4 regions of the Nonomuraea sp. NPDC049141 genome follow, and region 3 is predicted to be linked to each of the others. Evidence: riboswitches for the same ligand, from Rfam matches in the RefSeq annotation. Region 3 holds a riboswitch; each other region holds the start of a gene.
The links. Region 3 has a riboswitch for cobalamin ahead of AB0B91_RS26790 (ribonucleoside-diphosphate reductase subunit alpha). Riboswitches for the same ligand answer to the same signal wherever they lie in the genome.

Region 1: linked by a shared signal. The riboswitch ahead of AB0B91_RS10390 (CbtB domain-containing protein) and the one ahead of AB0B91_RS26790 (ribonucleoside-diphosphate reductase subunit alpha) in region 3 are both predicted to bind cobalamin.
Region 2: linked by a shared signal. The riboswitch ahead of cobN (cobaltochelatase subunit CobN) and the one ahead of AB0B91_RS26790 (ribonucleoside-diphosphate reductase subunit alpha) in region 3 are both predicted to bind cobalamin.
Region 4: linked by a shared signal. The riboswitch ahead of AB0B91_RS11520 (ABC transporter substrate-binding protein) and the one ahead of AB0B91_RS26790 (ribonucleoside-diphosphate reductase subunit alpha) in region 3 are both predicted to bind cobalamin.

Annotation. Positions count from the first base shown of each region.
Region 1 is NZ_JBEZDR010000003.1:375,971-380,966, forward strand. It holds gene AB0B91_RS10375 (magnesium chelatase subunit D family protein) at 1-2,003, opposite strand, end outside; gene AB0B91_RS10380 (histidine phosphatase family protein) at 2,000-2,554, opposite strand; gene AB0B91_RS10385 (CbtA family protein) at 2,560-3,309, opposite strand; gene AB0B91_RS10390 (CbtB domain-containing protein) at 3,318-3,506, opposite strand; adenosylcobalamin (AdoCbl) riboswitch at 3,507-3,655, opposite strand; gene AB0B91_RS10395 (cytochrome c oxidase assembly protein) at 3,714-4,996, opposite strand, start outside.
Region 2 is NZ_JBEZDR010000003.1:367,318-372,313, forward strand. It holds gene AB0B91_RS10345 (precorrin-2 C(20)-methyltransferase) at 1-652, opposite strand, end outside; gene AB0B91_RS10350 (precorrin-8X methylmutase) at 658-1,278, opposite strand; gene cobG (precorrin-3B synthase) at 1,317-2,555, opposite strand; cobalamin riboswitch at 2,569-2,776, shown strand; gene cobN (cobaltochelatase subunit CobN) at 2,807-4,996, shown strand, end outside.
Region 3 is NZ_JBEZDR010000009.1:337-5,332, reverse strand. It holds gene AB0B91_RS26800 (mechanosensitive ion channel domain-containing protein) at 1-598, opposite strand, end outside; gene AB0B91_RS26795 (ribonucleotide-diphosphate reductase subunit beta) at 611-1,606, opposite strand; gene AB0B91_RS26790 (ribonucleoside-diphosphate reductase subunit alpha) at 1,631-3,805, opposite strand; cobalamin riboswitch at 3,931-4,140, opposite strand; gene AB0B91_RS26785 (tripartite tricarboxylate transporter substrate-binding protein) at 4,145-4,996, opposite strand, start outside.
Region 4 is NZ_JBEZDR010000003.1:668,411-673,406, reverse strand. It holds gene AB0B91_RS11535 (adenosylcobinamide amidohydrolase) at 1-130, opposite strand, end outside; gene AB0B91_RS11530 (ABC transporter ATP-binding protein) at 141-1,022, opposite strand; gene AB0B91_RS11525 (iron ABC transporter permease) at 1,019-2,017, opposite strand; gene AB0B91_RS11520 (ABC transporter substrate-binding protein) at 2,032-2,979, opposite strand; cobalamin riboswitch at 3,051-3,171, opposite strand; gene AB0B91_RS11515 (Gfo/Idh/MocA family oxidoreductase) at 3,179-4,039, opposite strand; gene AB0B91_RS11510 (SDR family NAD(P)-dependent oxidoreductase) at 4,075-4,890, opposite strand; gene AB0B91_RS11505 (cytochrome P450) at 4,887-4,996, opposite strand, start outside.

The DNA of each region.
Region 1 (4,996 bases), on a different contig from region 3:
CTCGCCGTACCGCCGAGCAGGGCCGCGGCCCTGTCCACGTCTCCGCCCGAGGTGGCGCGGCCGTCGGTCACCACCACCAGCAGCGGGCGCCGCGCGGGGTCGCGCAACCGCTCGACCCGCAGCACCTCCGCGGCGCGTACCAGCCCGGCCGCCAGCGGGGTGCGGCCCCCGGTGGGCAGTGAGCGGAGCCTGGCGGCGCCCGCCTCGACCGACGAGGTCGGCGGCAGCGCCAGCTCGGCGGTGGCGCCCCTGAAGGTGACCAGGCCGATCTTGTCCCGCCGCTGGTAGGTGTCGAGCAGCAGGCTCAGCACGGCGGTCTTGACCGCGGTCATCCGCTTGCGGGCGGCCATCGAGCCGCTCGCGTCCACCACGAACAGCACGAGGTTGCCCTCCCTGCCCTCGCGCACGACCTCGCGCAGGTCGCCCTCGCGGAGCAGCAGGCCGGGTCCGGTGCGTCCGCGTTCTTTCTGGTACGGCGCCGCGGCCAGCATGGTCGCCGGCAGGTGGAGGTCGCGGACCCGTCCGGCGGGCGACCGCGAGCCGGTGGCGCGGCCGTGCGACGTCCGTGCCCGCGAGCGCCGCCCCGCCACGCCTTCGCCCAGTCCCGGCACCTTCAACAGCGGCACCCGGTACGGCTCCGCGACCACCGCCACCTGGCCGCCTCCGGGCGTCGCCGCTGAGGACGCCGGATCCTCGGACCCGTCCTGACCCGAGCCCCCGGACGCGCCCCGGCTGGGGCCTCCGGGTCGCTCCTCGGCCGAGCCCGCCGGGTCCTGGAGGTGCGCATCCGCCGGGCCGCCGGGCACGGCGTCTCCGGGCCCGCCGTCCGGGCGGCCAGGGCCGGAGGCCGCAGGATCGCCGGAGGCCGCGCGATCGTCGGCTCCACCGGCACCTCCAGGACTTCCGGCACCACCGGGATCGTCGGGACCCCCAAGATCGCCAGGGCCGTCGGCGCCTCCGGGATCGTCGGAGCCGTCGGGAGGGTCGTCTCCTCCCGTCCGGGCCAGCAGGTCCTCCAGCAGCGACTCGTCCAGACCAGGCGCGTCGAACGGGTCACGCCGCCGCCGGTGCGGCAGCGACAAACGGGCGGCGGCACGTACGTCCTCGGTCGTCACGACGTCTCTGCCCTGCCAGGCGGCGTGCGCGATGGCGGCGTTGGCCGTGACCAGGTCGGCGCGGAGGCCGTCCACCTCGAACGCGGCGCACACCGTGGCGATCTGCGTGAGCCGGACATCGGGCAGCCGCACCCCGGGCACCCTGGCCCTGGCCTGGGCGATCCGTTCGGCCAGGGCAGACTCCTCCGCCGTCCACCGGGCGGCGAAGGCGCCGGGATCGGCGTCGAAGGCCAGGCGCCGCCGTACCACCTCGGCCCGTTCGGCGGGGTCGCGGGACGCCTTCACCTCCACCGTCAGGCCGAAGCGGTCGAGGAGTTGCGGCCGTAGTTCGCCCTCCTCCGGGTTCATGGTGCCGACCAGGAGGAAGCGGGCCGCGTGCCGTACCGACACCGACTCGCGTTCGACGTAGCAGATCCCGAGGGCGGCCGCGTCCAGCAGCAGGTCCACCAGATGGTCGTGGAGCAGGTTCACCTCGTCCACGTAGAGCACGCCGCGGTGCGCGGCGGCCAGCAGGCCGGGCTCGAACGCCTTCACGCCCTCGGTCAGCGCCCGCTCCACGTCGAGCGAGCCGGCCAGGCGGTCCTCGGAGGCGCCGACGGGCAGCTCCACCAGCGAGGCGGGGCGGCGTAGCCACTGCTCGCCCGGCTCGTGCGGCCCGTCGGGGCACTCGTCGCCCGGTGCGGCGGGATCGCAGGCGAAGCGGCAGCCCGCCACGACGTCCACGGGCGGGAGCTGGGCGGCCAGCGCGCGGACGATGGTGGACTTGGCGGTGCCCTTCTCGCCGCGTACGAGCACGCCGCCCACGCGCGGCGAGACGGCGTTGAGCACCAGCGCCAGCTTCAGGTCCGCGAGCCCGACGACGGCGCTGAACGGGTAGGTGACGATCAAAGGGTGGCCTTCCGGTTGACATGCGCGACGCGCCAGCCGCCGCGTGTGCTGGACAGTTCGGTGGTGGACAGCGGCGCCAGGTCGAAGCGGGTGGTGACCAGGGGGTTCAGCCCTAACGCGTGACCGAGGGCGGCCCTGATCACCCCCACGTCGCAGATCACGACGGCGGGGGACCGGCGTTCCGCGTCGAGCCAGGCCGCGACGCGGGCCGCCAGCGCGGCCAGGCTCTCCCCGCCGTGGGGCGTGGCGTGCGGGTCGGCGAGCCAGCTCGCCAGGGCGTCCGGCTCGGCCTCCGCGACCTTCGCGTACGGCAGGCCGCGCCAACTGCCGTGATCGGCCTCCGCGAGAGCCTGGACCACCGACGGCCGCAGTCCCATGGCGGTGGCGGTCTGATCGGCGGCCCTGGCCGGGGCCACCAGCGCGAGACCCGTCCAGGATCTGGCCCTGGCCAGGGCGGCGGCTCTGGCCAGGCTCGACGGGTCGGCGTTCTCGTCCATGGGGAAGCAGGCCGACCGCGTTCCCGGCGTGCCGGCCTGCCGTACGAACAGCACCTCTCTCAGCTCGGTGTGGGCACCGCGACGGGAACCGCGGCCGGGCGGCGGGCCGCTCGATCGCAGGCCCAGCCGAAGAGCACGCCGAAAGCGGTCCAGAAGACCAGTTGCGTACCCAGCGACGCGAGCCTGAACTCCCACAGCAAGGTCGCGGGGAAGTTCGCGGGTACCTCGTTGACCGCGGGCAGCAGCGCCCAGGCGGCGATCACCGGCACCAGGAACGTCACCACCGTGACGAGCCAGCGTGCCCACGGCCCGCCCTGCGTCCGCCGCCCACTCGCCACCGCGATCGCGGTCGAGGCCAGCCCGACCCCGATCATGATCACGTAGAGCAGGGTGCGGCTGTTGATCGTCTCCGGATCGCCGACCGCTGGTGGGTTGGCGGGATATTTCAGGAATGGAAGGAGAATGATGGCCACGAAAGCGGTGGCCGCGGCGGCCAGCGCGAGCCCGCCCTCGGAGCGAGGGCCGACCCGCCCCCGCAACCCCGCGAACACCAGGGCGAACACTCCGCCCACGGCCAGCCCGTACAACCCGGTGGCCAGGAACAGCCCGGCTTTCTGGCCGGGTCTGCTGACCACCGCCTCCTCTCCATGATCGTGACCGGCCGCCTCGGCCGCGGGCGGCTGGGCGGCTTCCTCCAGGGCGATCGCGCTGTCCACACTCGGCTCGCCGAAGGCGAACGCGAAACCACCGGCGATCAGCCCGGCCAGCAGGCCCAGAAGCAGCCCCCTGACCAGCAGGGTGCGCACCACGCCGACCCCTAGTGGCACGGCACGCCGAGCAGGTGCCGCCCGTCGTGCATGAGTTCGTGGAGGTAGTTGCCGGTCTGTGAGATCGCTCCGTTGTCCATCAGGACCAGATAGGCCACCAACAGGAGCAGGGGTACGGCCAGCAGCCATGGGCGCAGGCGGGGGAAGGGAACGGACGTGGGAGTGGTCAGGCCACTCATAGTGCCTCCTCAGGGATGACGCGTCCCAACAAACGAGGTCACGGTGGCCAAGCGACCTGGCTCCCGGGATCTACGTCCCGGATACAGTGGCGCGTCCGCACCGGCTTCTCACCGGATTTCCCTTGGCCAATCGTGAAATCTACCGGAACGTATCCCTTCATCCCGTTCGCGTCAACACGCACACCATGAACGCGCAGCTCACAGAGCTCACACCGGCACGTCCACGCGGGCGACAAGCTTGAGTGCGGTCTTCCGCGACCGGGTCAGCCGTACGGCCAGCGCGGCGAGAGCAGGCACGGGCAGGACCAGGTACACCAGGCCGGCCAGCCCCTGGTCGGCCGCCACACTCGCCACGCCGCGCGGAGCCACCTGCGAGAACCACTCCTGGCCCAGCACCGGCCCGGCCAGCAGGAACAGGCCGACCACCACCTGTACCGCGACGACAGCCGCGAGCACCCACGCGCGATCCCGCCGCGTGATCGGCCGCGGCAGGGGATCGACCCCGGCCAGCAGCCAGCAGCACAGCAGCCCGGTGCCGAAGAACAGCACCTGGGTGAGCAGGTGGACCGCCTGGTTGGCGGCCGACCAGGCCAGCCAGCCGGTGCCGTACAGGACGACGACCGGCAGCACGTAAAGGGCCAGGGCGGCGATCGGATGAGTGAGCCGCGCGGCCAGGCGGCTGCGCAGGAGCGCCGAGGCGAGGTCGCCGTACTGCGATCCGGGGGTGATGGCCCGCGCGGTCAGGGTCAGCGGCGCCCCGAAGGCCAGCAGCAGCGGCCCGATGACGTTGAGCACCGTGTACTGCAGGGCGTGCGCCGACGGCATCGCCCGCGCGTAGCCGCTCACGCCGCCCACGAGCACCGCCGCCAGCACCGCCAGCCCGGCGAACCAGGCGAGCGTACGGCCCACCGGCCACGGGTCGCCGGTACGGGCCAGCCTGCGCACCCCGGCCAGATAACCGGCGGCCGGAAGCGCCAGGGCGAGCAGGACCAGCGGGTTGAGCCGGATCTCGGTGATCAGCGCGCCGATCGAGTATGGCGCCAGGTCGTAGCCCAGCAGGTCGTTGTGGCCGCCGCTGGCGGGTGGCGCGGAGCGCGACAGGCCGGCGGCCAGTCCCGTGGCCGCGGCCATCACCATCAACTCGCCGGTGGCCAGCCGGGTGAAGGTGCCTCGTGTCGTACGTTCGGCGATCGCGGCGATGGTGCGGCGGCGGTGGATCATCCCGAACACGCCCAGGGCGACCAGCGCCGTCACCTTGCCCAGGACGAGCAGACCGTACCGGGTCGTCCACAGTTGCGGCACCGAGTCCATCCGGACCCAGGCGCCGGCCACGCCGGACACCGTCACCGCGACGAAGCAGCACAGGGCCAGCGTGCTGAACCTGGCCACGACGCTCGCGAGCCGGTCCGAATTCCGGAAGTGGACCAGCACGGCCGCCAGCCCGCCGACCCAGACGGCCGCCGCGAGCAGATGCGTCATGAGCGCGGAGA
Region 2 (4,996 bases), on a different contig from region 3:
GCGGCGCCACTCGTTCGGCTCCCATGGTGGCGCGCTCGACGTACCAGGCGTCGTCCAGCCGCCCGGCCTCGGCCAGCGCGTCGCGTACCTTGGAGAACGTCCTGCCCAGCTTCAGCACCGCGGCCGAGTCGGTGGCGCGCAACCGCTCCGCCAGCGCCTCGGCGGGCAGCGTGCCGGGCAGCACGGTGAGCACCTCGTCGCGTTCCACCAGCGGACGGCCCAGTACGGCGGAGGCGGCGCTGACCGAGGTGACGCCGGGCACCACCTCCGTCGGGTAGCGGTGCGCGAGCCGCTTGTGCAGGTGCATGTAGGAGCCGTAGAACAGCGGGTCGCCCTCGGCCAGCACGACCACGGTCCTGCCCGCGTCCAGATGCGCGGCCAGCCTGGCGGCGCAGTCGGCGTAGAAGTCGTCGAGCGCGCCCTGGTACCCGCCCGGATGGTCGGTGGTCTCCGTGGTCAGCGGGTAGAGCAGCAGTTCCTCGATCTGCCCTTCCTTCATGTACGGCAGCGCGATGGAGCGGGCGATGCTGCGGCCGTGCCTGGCGGCGTGGTAGGCGATCACCTCGGCCTCGCCGATGAGCCTGGCCGTCTTCACCGTGACCAGTTCAGGGTCGCCGGGACCGAGGCCCACCCCGTACAGCCGTCCGGTCATCGTGATCACTCCGCTTCGCTCGCGATGGCGTTGACCGCCGCCGCCGTCATCGCACTGCCGCCGCGACGGCCGTGCACCACCAGGTATTCGAGGCCGCTCTCGGCCAGCGCCCGCTTGGACTCGGCCGCGCCGATGAACCCCACGGGGATGCCGAGCACCGCCGCGGGCCTGCCCGCCCCTTCCGCGACCAGTTCGAGCAGCCGGAACAGGGCCGTCGGCGCGTTACCGATGGCCACCACGGCGCCGTCGAGCCGGTCGCGCCAGAGTTCGAGCGCCGCGGCGCTGCGGGTGGTGCCGAGCCGCTCGGCCAGCTCGGCCACCCCCGGAGCGCCGAGGGTGCACAGCACCTCGTTGCCCGCGGGCAGCCTGCGCCTGGTCACGCCGGAGGCGACCATCATGGCGTCACAGAGCACGGGAGCGCCGCCGCGCAGCGCCGCACGGGCCCGCGTGACGACCGAGGGTGACCAGTCCACGTCGTTCACCAGGTCGGTCATGCCGCAGGCGTGGATCATCCGCACCACCACCTGGGCCACCTCGGGCGGGATCCCGCTGAGGTCCGTCTCGGCACGGATGGTGGCGAACGACCGCCGGTAGATCTCGGCGCCGTCACGGATGTAGTCGGTCACTGCTGCCTTTCCTGGTCTCCGTCGGTTGTGGCGGCGTATCAGTCGGTTGTGGTGACGTGCCCGTCGGTTGCGGCGACGTATCCGTCGGCTGTGGCGACCATTTGGATGACCGGCCCCCGGGGCAGCCCGCAACGCCGCTCACAACCGGCCCAGTGCACGGGCATGGCCGTGGGGCCATCGCGGTCCGCCACCCAGCGCCGCGCGTCCTCCCGTACGTCGGCCAGCGCCTTCGCACAGCCGGGGCGGCCGGTACAGGCGGTCACGCCCACCCAGGGCGACGCCGGATCGGTCACCAGCCCGGCGGCGTCGAGTGCCCGCGCCACGTGGTCGGCGTGGGATGGCGGCAGATCGAGGAGCACCACGGTCCGCCACGGCGTCAGCCGCACGGCGACGCCGGATTCGGCGGCGGCGGCGATCGCGCGGGCCTGGGCGGCGGTCAACCGGCCGAGCGGAACCACCGCCTCCAGCGCCACGCGCCCGTCCCGCTGCTCGGTGAGCCCCGCACCCCGTGTCTCCGGAGCGAACGGCGGGCTGTCGACCGCGACGCCGCCCAGCCGGGCGGCGATCCTGGCGGCGCCGTCTTCCAGCTCCCCGATCCGCCACGCGGTGCGGTCACGCTGGGCTTCACCATCGCGCACGGAGGCGCTCTCCTGCCGGACCTCGGTATCAAGCGCGGAGGCGCTCTCCCGTTCGTCGAGGAACGCCTCGGCTGCGGCGATCATGTAGGACACGGCCGCCTCCCCACGCAAGGAGAGCCCGGAGTCCCTCCCCGCCAGAAGCAGCCGGCCGGTGCCCCCAACGAACGTGACGTCCGCGCCGAGCCCCACCACGTCGCCACTCCCGTCGTCCAGCGCGAGCAGGAACCGTCCCGGCAGCCCGGCCAGCCGGAGACACGCGCACAGCGCCTGGTCCAGCGCCTCCACCAGCGGCTGCGTGTCGAGCAGGCCCGCGGGTCCGCGTCCGCTCAGGGGCGAGGCGACGATGTTGCGTACCCGCTCGTGCGCGGCCGACGGCAGCAACCCAACAAAGGCCATCCGCTCGGCGAAGGCGGTGGCCGAGCGCAGGCCGCGCACCTGGACGTTCGCCCGGGACGTCAGCTCGATCACCCCGGAGCCCAGGTCGGTGGCGCAGGCGGCCAGCTCGCGAAGCTGGGCGGCCGACACCGCGCCGCCGGGCAGGCGGACCCGAGCAAGCGGGCCGTCGGCGGCCTCGTGCACCTGTAGCGCCCCCGGACAGGCGTCGGGGCGCACACGTCCGGAAAAGTCGGCTATGGACACGAAGAGGATGGTAACGCCAGTTTCTTGCGGTGGTCGCCCCTGCCGTGGTCTGATCGGGAGGCGATGGCAAAGGGAGGAAGCCGGTGCGAAACCGGCGCGGTCCCGCCACTGTGACCGGGGAGCGAACCCCACGAAGGCCACTGTCCGGCGACGGATGGGAAGGCCGGGGCGAGCGCTGATCCGGGAGCCAGGAGACTCCTGCCGTCGTGACACCCGCTACTGGGGCGAGGACCCCGAGGGAGGACTACGCCGTGCTCGGCGACAGCCATACCGTCCTGCTGCTCTCGACTTCCGACACCGACCTGCTGAGCGCTCGTGCCGGCGGCGCCGCCTACCGCCTGGGCAACCCCGCCAGGCTGGCGGCCGAGGACCTGCCCGCCCTGCTGGAGGGTGTCGACCTGGTCGTGGTACGACTGCTGGGCGGGCGCCGGGCCTGGGAGGAAGGGCTGGACCACCTGCTGGCGGGACCGCGCCCGGTGGTGGTGCTCGGTGGCGAGCAGGCCCCAGACGCCGAGCTGATGGAGCTGTCCACGGTCAGCGGTGGCGTCTGCGCGGAGGCGCACGCGTACCTGGCGCACGGCGGGCCCGCCAACCTCACCGAACTGCACGCCTTCCTGTCCGACACCGTTCTGCTGACCGGCCGCGGGTTCGCCCGGCCCGAGCCCACGCCCACCTGGGGCCGCCTGGAGCGCACCGCGCGGAGCGAGAGCGGGCCGGTGGTCGGCGTGCTCTACTACCGGGCGCATCACGTGGCGGGCAACACCGCGTTCGTCGAGACCCTCTGCCAGGCGGTCGAGGACAAGGGCGGCCGGGCGCTGCCCATCTTCTGCTCCTCACTCCGCACCGCGGAGGCCGGTCTGCTCGACCTCCTGCGTACCGCCGACGCGCTGGTGGTGACCGTACTGGCCGCGGGCGGCTCCCGCCCGGCCACCGCGGGCGCCGGCGGCGACGACGAGGCGTGGGACGTGGGCGCGCTGGCCGAGCTGGACGTGCCGATCCTGCAGGGGCTCTGCCTGACGACCAGCAGGCAGGCGTGGGAGGAGAACGACGACGGTCTGTCTCCGCTCGACGCCGCCTCCCAGGTGGCGATCCCGGAGTTCGACGGGCGGATCATCACGGTGCCGTTCTCGTTCAAGGAGATCGACGAGGACGGGCTGACGGTCTACGTCGCCGACGCCGAGCGGGCCGCCCGGGTCGCCGGTCTCGCCGTACGGCACGGTCTGCTCAGGCACACCCCGCCCGCCGGGCGCCGCCTGGTCGTGATGCTGTCGGCGTACCCGACCAAGCACTCCAGGGTCGGCAACGCGGTCGGCCTGGACACCCCCGCCAGCACGGTGCGACTGCTCGCCAGACTCGCCGAGGCGGGCTACGACCTGGGGGACGGCTTTCCCGGCGTGGCCGAGCAGGACGGCGACGCGCTGATCCACGCGCTGATCGCCGCGGGCGGCCAGGACCAGGACTGGCTGACCGAGGAGCATCTCGCGGGCAACCCCGTGCGCATCTCCGCGGAGTCCTACGGGCAGTGGTACCGCACGCTGCCCGGCGACCTGCGCGCGGACATGGAACGCCATTGGGGCCCGCCACCGGGCGAGCTGTTCGTGCACGAGGGCGACATCGTGCTGGCCGCGCTGCGGGCGGGCAACGTGGTGGTGATGGTGCAACCGCCGCGCGGATTCGGCGAGAACCCGATCGCCATCTACCACGACCCCGACCTGCCGCCCAGCCACCACTACCTGGCCGCGTACCGCTGGCTGTCGAAGGAGTTCGGCGCGCACGCGATGGTGCACGTGGGCAAGCACGGCAACCTGGAGTGGCTGCCGGGCAAGTCGGCCGGCATGTCCGCCTCGTGCGGCACGGACGCGGCGCTGGGTGATCTGCCGCTCGTGTACCCGTTCCTGGTGAACGACCCGGGCGAGGGTACGCAGGCCAAGCGGCGGGCGCACGCGGTGCTGGTGGACCACATGGTGCCGCCGATGGCCCGCGCCGAGACGTACGGCGACATCGCCCGGCTGGAACAGCTCCTCGACGAACACGCCTCGATCGCGGCGATGGACCCGGCCAAGCTGCCCGCGATCAGGGCGCAGATCTGGACGCTCATCCAGGCCGCCCGGCTGGACCACGATCTGGGGTTGGCCGATCGGCCGCACGACACCGAGTTCGACGACTTCATCCTGCACGTGGACGGCTGGCTGTGCGAGGTGAAGGACGCGCAGATCCGTGACGGCCTGCACGTGCTCGGCCAGGCGCCCGAGGGACAGGTCCGGGTGGACCTGGTGCTCGCGATGCTGCGGGCCAGGCAGATGTGGGCGGGCAGGGAGACCTTGCCCGGGTTGCGGGAGGCGCTCGGCCTGGCCGAGGACGGCACGGCGAGCCTGACCAGCGTGGAAACCGCCGAGTCGACCGCCCGCGCCCTGGTGGAGGCGATGGAGGCACGGGATTGG
Region 3 (4,996 bases):
GGCGGAGCGCGTCGCTGAAGGCGAGTTGGAGCCCGGCCAGCATGTTGCCGATGGTCGGCTGAGCGGCGATACCGACGATGGCGCCCGCGATGCCCGCCGAGGCGAGCAGCCCGGCGCCCAGCGCCCGGACCTGCGGAAAGGAGAAGAGCATGGCGCCGACCGCCAGCACGAAGATGGTCACCGCGGCGACGCGGCGGACCAGCCCGATCTGGGTCATGATCCGCCGTGCCCGGCGGTTGCGCTCGCCTTGGACGAGGACCAGCCGGTCCAGGATGACGTCGGTCAGGGCGTAGTTGGCCTGGATGATCAGCCAGGTGACACAGGCGATGGTGACCAGGCCGAGCACCCGGTCGATCGTGCCGCCGAGCTCGCGCAGGCGCACGGTCTCGCCGAGCATCCCCGGCGAGAACACCAGGTTGGCCGCCACCACGACCCCCACCGCGTACGCCGGCCAGGTGCAGTGCTCCACCAGGTGCCGGGCGAGCCGCCATTTCCGGCCCGCCCTGACCAGCAGCCGCCTGACCACCTCCACCACGAGAATGGCGCCCGCCATCGAAATGGCGAGAATGAGCCAGTCGGTCGGCGACTGCACGTTCATACCCCCAATGTCTTAAAAAGCCTCATCAAAGGTCACATTGCCCTCAACAGCCACTTGGTATGCGGACACCCGCCGTTCGAAGAAATTGGCCAGCTCCTGTACGTCCTGCAGTTCCATGAAACCGAACGGGTTGGCCGTGCCGTACCTCTGGGGCAGCCCGAGCCGGGCCAGCCGCTGGTCGGCGACGTATTGGAGGTATTCGCGCATCTGCTCGACGCTCATGCCGGGCATGCCGTCGCCGCACAGGTCGCGGGCGAAGGCCAGTTCGGCGGCGACCGCCTCTTCTATCATGCGGATGACCTGCTCCCCCAGCTTGTCATCGAACAGCTCGGGCTCCTCGGCCCGCACGGTGTCGACCACACTGAAGGCGAACTCCATGTGCATGGACTCGTCGCGGAAGACCCAGTTGGTGCCGGTGGCCAGCCCGCCGAGCAGGCCTCGCGAGCGGAACCAGTATACGTAGGCGAACGCGCCGTAAAAGAAGAGCCCCTCGATGCAGGCGGCGAAGCAGATCAGGTTGAGCAGGAACTGCCGCCGCTCGTCCGCGGTCTCCAGCCGCCGGAGCCCGTTGATCGAGTCGATCCACTGGAAGCAGAACTCCGCCTTGTCCCTGATGGACGGGATGTGCTCGACGGCGCCGAACGCCTTGACCCGCTCCTCCGGGTCGGGCAGGTACGTGTCGAGCAGCGTCAGGTAGAACTGCACGTGCACGGCCTCCTCGAACAGCTGCCTGCTGAGGTACAGGCGGGCTTCGGGGGCGTTGACGTGCTGGTAGAGGTTGAGCACGAGGTTGTTGGCCACGATGGAGTCGCCGGTGGCGAAGAAGGCGACCAGCCGGTGGATCAGGTGGCGCTCCTGCGGCGTCATCTTGGCCAGGTCGGCGAGGTCGGAGTGCAGGTCCACCTCCTCGACGGTCCAGGTGTTGCGGATGGCGGCGCGGTAGCGCTCATAGAAGTCCGGGTAGCGCATGGGCCGCAGGGTCAGGTCCATGCCGGGGTCGAGCAGCATTGCGGAGGTCTCCGTTCGAGGGGGCTACTGGCAGGCTTCGCAGGTTTCCGGGTTCTCCAAGGAGCAGGCGACGGCGTCGGCGTTGACCGCGACCGTCGTCTGGGCGATCCGGGTGGCCGGGCGCGAGCGCAGGTAGTAGGTGGTCTTCAGGCCCTGCTTCCAGGCATAGGCGTACATCGAGGACAGCTTCCCGATCGTCGGGCTGGCCATGAACAGGTTGAGCGACTGCGACTGGTCGATGTACGGCTGCCGGGCCCCGGCCAGGTCGATGAGCGCCTTCTGCGGCAGCTCCCAGGCCGTGCGGTACAGAACCTTGAGGTCGTCGGGGATGCCGGGGATGTCCTGGATCGAGCCGTCCGCCCGCTTGAGGTCGTCGCGCATCCGCTGCGTCCACAGCCCACGGGCCTGCAGATCGGCCACCAGATAGCGGTTGACCTGGAGGAACTCACCCGACAGCGTCTCGCGCTTGAACACGTTGGACACCTGCGGCTCGATGCACTCGTAGCAACCGGCGATGGAGGCGATCGTCGCGGTCGGCGCGATGGCGACCATCAGCGAGTTGCGCAGCCCGGTCGTGGCGATCTTCGCGCGCAGCGCGTCCCAGCGCGGCGACCCGGCGGCGCCGTAGTGGTCGGGGTGCAGGACGCCGCCCGCCGCCCTGGTGTCGGCGTACGACGGGTGCCGGCCGCGCTCGACGGCCAGGTCGGCGGAGGTGTCGTAGGCGGCCAGGGCGATCTCCTCGGCGACGCGCGTGGACAGACCCAGCGCCTCGGGCGAGTCGAACGGCAGCCTGAGCGCGAAGAACACGTCGGCCAGGCCCATCACGCCGAGCCCGATCGGCCGCCAGCGCTTGTTGGCCGCCTCGGCCTCGGGCGTCGGGTAGAAGCCCAGGTCGATGGTCCGGTCCAGGAAGCGCACGGCCGTACGGACGGTCTGGCGCAGCCGGTCCCAGTCGACGCCGCCGTCGACCAGGTGGGCGGCGAGGTTGATCGAGCCCAGGTTGCAGACCGCCGTCTCGCCGTCGCTGGTGACCTCGAGGATCTCGGTGCACAGGTTGGACAGGTGGATGACGTTCTCGGGCCTGGCCGTCTGGTTGGAGGTGCGGTTGGCGGCGTCCTTGAACGTCATCCAGCCGTTGCCGGTCTGGGCGAGGGTACGCATCATCCGCCCGTACAGGGTCCGGGCGGGCAACTGCCGGGTGTAGCGGCCCTCGGCCTCGTAGACGCGGTAGGCGCGGGTGAACGCCTCGCCGTACAGGTCGGTGAGGTCGGGGACCTCCTTGGGGTCGAACAGCGACCAGACCTCGTCGGCCTCCACCCGGCGCATGAACTCGTCCGGCACCCAGTTGGCCAGGTTCAGGTTGTGCGTACGGCGGGCGTCCTCGCCCGTGTTGTCGCGGAGCTCCAGGAACTCCTCGACATCGGCGTGCCAGGTCTCCAGGTAGACGCAGGCCGCACCCTTGCGACGGCCGCCCTGGTTGACCGCGGCGACGGAGGAGTCGAGCGTGCGCAGCCAGGGCACGATGCCGTTGGAATGCCCGTTGGTCCCCCTGATGAGGGATCCGCGCGAGCGCACCCGGGTCCAGGCGATGCCGATGCCTCCGGCGTACTTCGACAGCCTGGCCACCTGCCCGTAGCGGTCGTAGATCGACTCCAGCTCGTCGCGCGGCGAGTCGAGCAGGAAGCACGACGACAGCTGCGGCCGGCGCGAACCCGAGTTGAACAGCGTCGGCGAGCTCGGCAGGTACGACAGCGTGGACATGAGGGCGTAGAGCTCGGCGGCCTCGGCGACCGTCTCCGACAGCCCGCAGGCCACGCGCAGCAGGAAGTGCTGGGGCCGTTCGAGCACCGCCCGCGACTCCGGGTGACGCAGCAGGTAGCGGTCGTAGACCGTACGCAGGCCGAAGTACTCGAAGCGCTCGTCCGCCTCGCCGGAGACGAGCGCGTCGAGCTCGGCGGCGTTGGCGCCGACGAACGCGGCGAGCGAGTCCTGGATCAGCCCCGCGGCGTGGGTGGCGGCGATGGACTCGGAGAAGGTCCGCACGCCGTGCCCGGCCGCCTCGTCGGCGATCTCCTCGGCCAGGAGCCGGGCGGCGACCCGGGAGTTCGCCGGGTCGGTGATCACCCGGGCGGCGGCCTCCTCGATGGCCAGCCGCCGGTCGGCGGTGGCCGACCGCGGATCGACAATGGTCTGCGTCACGTGCTCTCTCCTCGCGAGCTCATCCTCGTGAGGGCGCGCGAGAGCACGGCGGCGCTGGAGTTCTCGGCCGCGACGCCCCCGGCCCTCCCTCGAGGCCCTGGACACTTCGATGGGCGGAGCCGGGTGGCTCCCCCAACGTCACCGGCAGGTCTTCGGGCTCGCGGGCGTGGTCCTGCCCACTACTGGGCCGGCCTCCTACTGGCCGTCGCTTCCCGGATCTCTCCAGTGCTCGTGACGGCGGTCGTTCCCGCTCACCGCTGCGGGGCAGCCCCGGAATCGCACCAGGTTCCCTTTTACTCCGCCCCGAGGGGCGAACCAGCGACGACCAGGATCCTACATCTAGTGGCCCTTCTCGCAACTACCCCAGCATGTTGTGTCAGCCGTGTCGAGCATGCCGAGATCGCGGAGCACGGCCCTGGTCCTGCCGATCTCCGAGGCGAGCCACTGTTCGAAGTCGTCGCCGCTGAGCGGGATCGAGGTCCAGCCCTCCGTGCGGCAGGCCGCCCGCCAGGTGGCGGACTCCGTGACCTCGTCGCAGAGCCGGATGGCGAAGTCCTTCCTGTCCTCGGTCATCCCCTCGGGCCCGACCGCCGCGCACCAGTCGGCGAAGTCGAGCCGCACCCCGCACTCCAGCAGGCTCGGCGCCTCGACACCGTCCACCCGGCGCGCGCTGGAGACGGCGAGCACCCGGACCCAGCCCTTGTCGATGGCCTTGCGCCAGTCCGCGAGCGTGCCGGTCGCCGCCGCGGCCTTGCCGCCGAGAAGCGCCGACGTGGCCTCCGCGCTGCCGGGGAAGCCGGTGTAGTCGACCTGCCGGGTGTCGGCGCCGAGCCCCTTGGCGATCAGCCCGAACAGCAGGTGGTCGGGCTCGCCCTGCGGCCCGCCCGTCAGCGGCGTACGGTCGGGGTGGGCGAGCAGGTGCGCGCCGAACTGGTCGAAGGTGGCGAACTTGGAGTTGGCGGGCACCACCACGACCTCGATCTGGCCGGTGAGCCTGGCCAGCGGCGTGGCGGTGTCGAGCAGGGACAGCCCGTTGTTGAGCTCGGTCGCGGCCAGCGCGGGCAGCCCTGTGACGGTGATCCTGGTGGCGGGCGGGGTGCCGGAGACCGGGAAACCCTCCCCGCGGGCGGCCTCGACGAGGGCCCGGGCGACGCGGGCCCAGCGTCCGCCACCGGGAACGATCGCGAACCG
Region 4 (4,996 bases), on a different contig from region 3:
TCAGCACCCACGTACGCTCCCCGATCCCCCCGCCCAGGAGCGCCGAGGAGATCATCCGCCACCCAGGCCCGAACTCCCACAGCAGCGACCCGAGCCGCACCCCGTCCTCGACCCGATACGCCAGCTTCACCAGATCCCCCTCACGAGCCGCCTCTGACCAGGTGCACGACGGGCCGCCCGCCGGGACCGAGTGAGATCTCCACTCGGGCGTCGAAGTGCGTGCCGACCAGCGCCTCCGTGAGCACCTGTCCCGGCTGCCCGGCGGCGACGGCCCGGCCGCCGGCGAGCAGCAGGAGCCTATCGGCGTACTGCCCGGCGAGGGTCAGGTCGTGCAGCGTCGTCACCACGGTCAGCTCGTCGGCGAGCCTGAGCCGGTCGACCAGTTCCAGGACCTGCTGCTGGTGTCCGAGGTCGAGCGCGGTCGTGGGCTCGTCGAGCAGGAGCGCGGGCGCCTGCTGGGCCAGCGCCCGGGCCAGGACCACGCGCTGCCGTTCGCCGCCGGACAGCTCCCCCAGCCGGCGTTCGGCGAACTCGGCGAGGTCGAGCCGTTCGAGCACCGACCCGGTGACCTCCCGGTCGTGGCGGCTCTCCCTGCCGAGGTAGGAGATGTACGGGGTGCGGCCGAGCAGGGCGTAGTCGTACACGGTCATGTCGGGCGGCAACGAGGGCGTCTGGGGCGCGTAGGCGACCAGCCTGGCTCTTTCTCTCGGCCGGAGCGTGCGCGCGGCCCGGCCGCCGACTGTGACGTCGCCCCGGTGGGCGACGACGCCCATGACGGCCTTGAGCAGGGTGGACTTTCCGGCGCCGTTCGGGCCGATGATCGCCAGCCATTCGCCGCGCCGGACCGACAGATCGACGTCGGTGAGCACCTCGCGCTCGCCGAGCCGTACCGAGAGAGCGCTGGTCTCGATCATCCGCCCCGGCAGGGCCGCTGCCGAGTCAGTGGTACCGGTCGGGTGACCGTCCGCCTGGTCAGTGGTGCCGGTCGGGTGACCATCCGCCCGGTCAGAAGTGCCGGTCATGTGGCGGTCTGCCGGGTCATGCGCAGGATGGCCACGAAGAACGGCGCGCCGACGAACATGGTGACCACCCCGATGGGCAGCTCGGCGGGGGCGATGACGGTGCGCGCGATCAGGTCGGCGAGCACGAGGAAGGCGGCGCCGCCGATCAGCGACAGCGGCAGCACGATCCGGTACGAGCCGCCCGCCAGCCGCCTGACCACGTGCGGGATGACAATGCCGACGAACCCGATGAGACCGCTCACCGCCACGGCCGCCGCGGTGGCCAGGGACGCGGCCAGCAGGACCGCCAGCCGTACCCGACCGGCCCGCACGCCCAGGCTGGTGGCCTCCTCGTCCCCCACCGAGAGCACGTCGAGCATCCGCCCGTGCGCGAGCAGCAGCACCGAAGAGACGACGGCGTACGGCAGCACCAGCCAGAACTGGTCCCACCCGCCGCCCACGTCGCCCAGGATCCACGAGTAGATGCGCTGCAGCTCCTCGACCTTGAACTGCTGGATGAACGTCTGGATCGCGGTCAGGAACGAGGTGACGGCCACCCCGGCGAGCACCAGCGTGGCGGTGCCGCCCGCGCGCCCGGCGGTGTTCCCGAGCACGTACGCCAGGAACACCCCGCCCACGGCCCCCACGAAGGCGGCCACCGGAATGCCGACCACGGGGGTCGGCACGAGCACGATGACCACGGTGGTGGTCAGCCCGGCGCCGGCGGCGGCGCCGAGCAGGTACGGGTCGGCCAGCGGGTTGCGGAACACCCCCTGGTAGCCGGCCCCCGCGATGGCCAGCAGCCCGCCGACCACGGCCGCCACCAGCACTCTGGGCAGCCGCAGCTCGAACAGCAGCCCCTGTTCCACGGGCGCCAGCCCCGAGTCCACGTGCACGTACGGCAGCCAGTCGACCGCCTGGAGCACCACCTGCCACGGCGAGATGTCGGCGGCCCCGCCGAGCAGCCCGGCCACCATGGAGACGGCGAGCACGCCCAGCGCACCCACCGTCCACATCAGGCTGGACCTCACTAGCGGGTGGCCGCCTTGGCGACCGCGTCACTGATGGACTGGGCCAGGTCGACGACCCGCGGGCCCCAGCGCGAGGCGAGGTCGTCGTCGAGCTGGATCACCTGGTCGCTCTTGATGGCCGACAGTCCCTTCCAGCCGGGCCGCTTGGCCAGCGTGTCCTTGCTCTGCTGGCAGCACTTCACGTCCGCCAGGAAGATCAGGTCGGGGTCGGCCTGGGCGACGAACTCCGCCGACAGCTTGGGATAACCGCCCGCCGGGTCCGGCGCCTTGTCGGCGATGTTGGTGAGGCCGAACATCCCGTAAATCTGCCCGATGAACGTGCTCGACGTCGCCGCGTAGGGGGTCTGGTCGAGTTCGTGGTAGTAGGTGAGCTTTTTGTCCTTGGGGGCGTTCGCCGCGAGCTTGTCCAGGGCCGTCTTCATGCCTGTCACGACTTGTCCGGCCTTGTCGGTGTTGCCGGTGGCGGCGCCGAGGTCGGTGATCTCGTCGTACGCCTCGTCGAGCTTGGTGGCGGCCGGTTCCAGGAGGACCGGCACGTTCAGCTTGCCCAGCTCGGCGACCACCTTGTCGATGTCGTTGGAGACGACGACCAGGTCGGGCTTCTGGGCGACGATGGCCTCGACGTTCGGCTTGAAGCCGGACAGGTCGGTCTTGGGGACGCCGGCCGGGTAGTTGGACTGGTCGTCCACCGCGATGACCTGGGGGCCCGCGCCGATGGCGAAGAGCGTCTCGGTGTGGCTGGCGGAGAGCGAGACGATCCGCTCCGGCTTCTTGGCGATGGTGACCTTGCCGTTGGCCGCCTCGACCGTTACGGGGTAGGCGGTGGAGCCGGTCGAGCCGGTTGAGCTCGCGGGTGACGGGGTGGTGGTAGTGCTGTTCTGGCCGCATCCGGTCAGAACGAGCGTTCCCAGCAGCGCGCCCGCGAAGGCCGTGCGTACGGGCCTCACGAGAAGTCCTTTCACACTGTCGGAACCGAGAGACCCGCTGAGAGCGACGGATCACCCTTTTCCACGAGGGTTGATGACGTCAGCGCGGAGGCAGGCGACCTGGCTATGACAGTTGCGGGACAGCGCCGGACTCGCACCGGACTTCGCTGCAACTCTGCGCGTCGGACAGACGCTATCAATGCTCCGGATGGACGCTAAGTCAAGGGGTGGCCAACTGGGTCTCCGCCTCGGCGATGATCCGCTGCAGCCGGAGACCGTGGGCCGCGTCCAGCGGGTGTCCGCCGCCCTGGCGTACGGTCCGCGCGAACTCCTCGGCGATGGTCGCGAACGGATCGTCGTCGCCGGGCAGCAGCACCGCGTTGCCCGTTCTGCCGTACACCGCGATGCTCGACGGCGGCAGGTCGCCGGCGGCGGCCATGCTCAGCGACGCCTCGCTGACCGCGCCGCCCTCGTGGTCGAGCAGCAGGCCGGTCCAGCCGAGCGGGTTCCCGTGCGCGCGTACGCCGGTCACCGGGCCGAGCGCGGCGTCGAGCAGGTCGATCACGTGCGGCCCGACGTCCAGGAGCGCGCCGCGCTGGAGCCGCCACGGGGTGCCGAAGGGGTGGCCGCCCAGCAGGACGTTGGAGATGTTCGCGGCGTGGCCGCCGAACGCCTCGATGCCGGCGCAGCGTGCCAGAAACTCTCTGACCTGCGTGGTGTAGCGCATGGTGAGGACGAGCTGCGAGGCCACCCCGGCCTCGCGCACGGCGTCCGCGAGGCGCCGCGCGTTCTCCAGTGAGTCGGCGAGCGGCTTCTCCAGCAGCAGCGCCTTCCCGGCCCGCGCCGCGCGCACCCCCAACTCGGCCTGTACGCCCGGCGGCACGCAGAACGCCACGGCCTCGCACGCGTCGAACAGCTCCTCGATCCGCTCGAACACCGGCGCCCCCAGCCCGGCGGCGGCCTCCGGACGGCGCGCCCATACCCCGGCGAAACGGAGATACGGGCTCTTGACCAGCATCGGCGCGTGAGCGCGCTCCGCCCACGGCCCCGCTCCGATCAACCCGACCGACACCGGTTCCATACATCCCCCTTTGATCCGCTTGAAGAACCCTAGAGTCATTCAGCGGCGTCGCGCCATTGGCGCAGGGCATGCTCGGGGCGGTGGGCGAGGGTGCCGGAGTCGATGACGATGGTCTGTCCCGTGATGCACCGCGACTCGCCCGAGGCGAGGAAGGCGACGAGGTCGGCCACGTCCTCCGGGGTGCAGGCCCAGGGCAGCAGGCGCTCGGCCGCCTTGTCGGCCAGCCGGTCCCGGCCGAGGGCCTGCGCGGCCACGTCGGTCAGGACCAGGGCGGGGGCGACGGCGTTGCAGCGAATGCCGCGCGAGCCGTACTTGGTGGCCACGTAGCGCACGAAACCGGTCAGCGCCGCCTTGGAGGTGCCGTAGGCGACGTGCGCCACGTCGCCCAGCAGGCCCGAGACCGACGAGGTGAGGACGAAGGCGCCACCGTCGGCCATCACGGGGGCCGCGTGCTTGACCATGAGCAGGGCGCCGCGCAGGTTCACCGCCATCGTGCGGTCCCAGACCTCCACGTCGAGCGACTCGAGGTCCTGGTCGCGGCCGTAGGTGCCGGGGCCGAGCGCGGCCGCGTTCGAGTGGACGACGTCCAGGCGGCCGAACGAGGCAATCAGGTCGCCGATCGCCCCGGCCACCTGCTTCTCGTCCGACACGTCGCAGGTGAGCGCCGTGGCCGTGCCGCCTCTGGCGCGGATCGTGGTGGCGACCGACTTGGCGCCGGCCGCGTGCACGTCCAGGACGCCCACGCAGGCGCCCTCGGCGGCCAGGCGCGCCGCGCACGCCGCGCCGATGCCCGAACCCGCGCCCGTCACCAGGGCGACCCGCCCGTCGAACCGGCCCGGCGCGGCGCTCACCACGTCACCCTCAGGGCCGTCAGTCCCCGTCCCACGATCGACTTGCGGTAGACGATGGGCTCGTCCGCGAGCCTGAGGCCGGGCAGGCGGCGGCCGAGCACGTCGA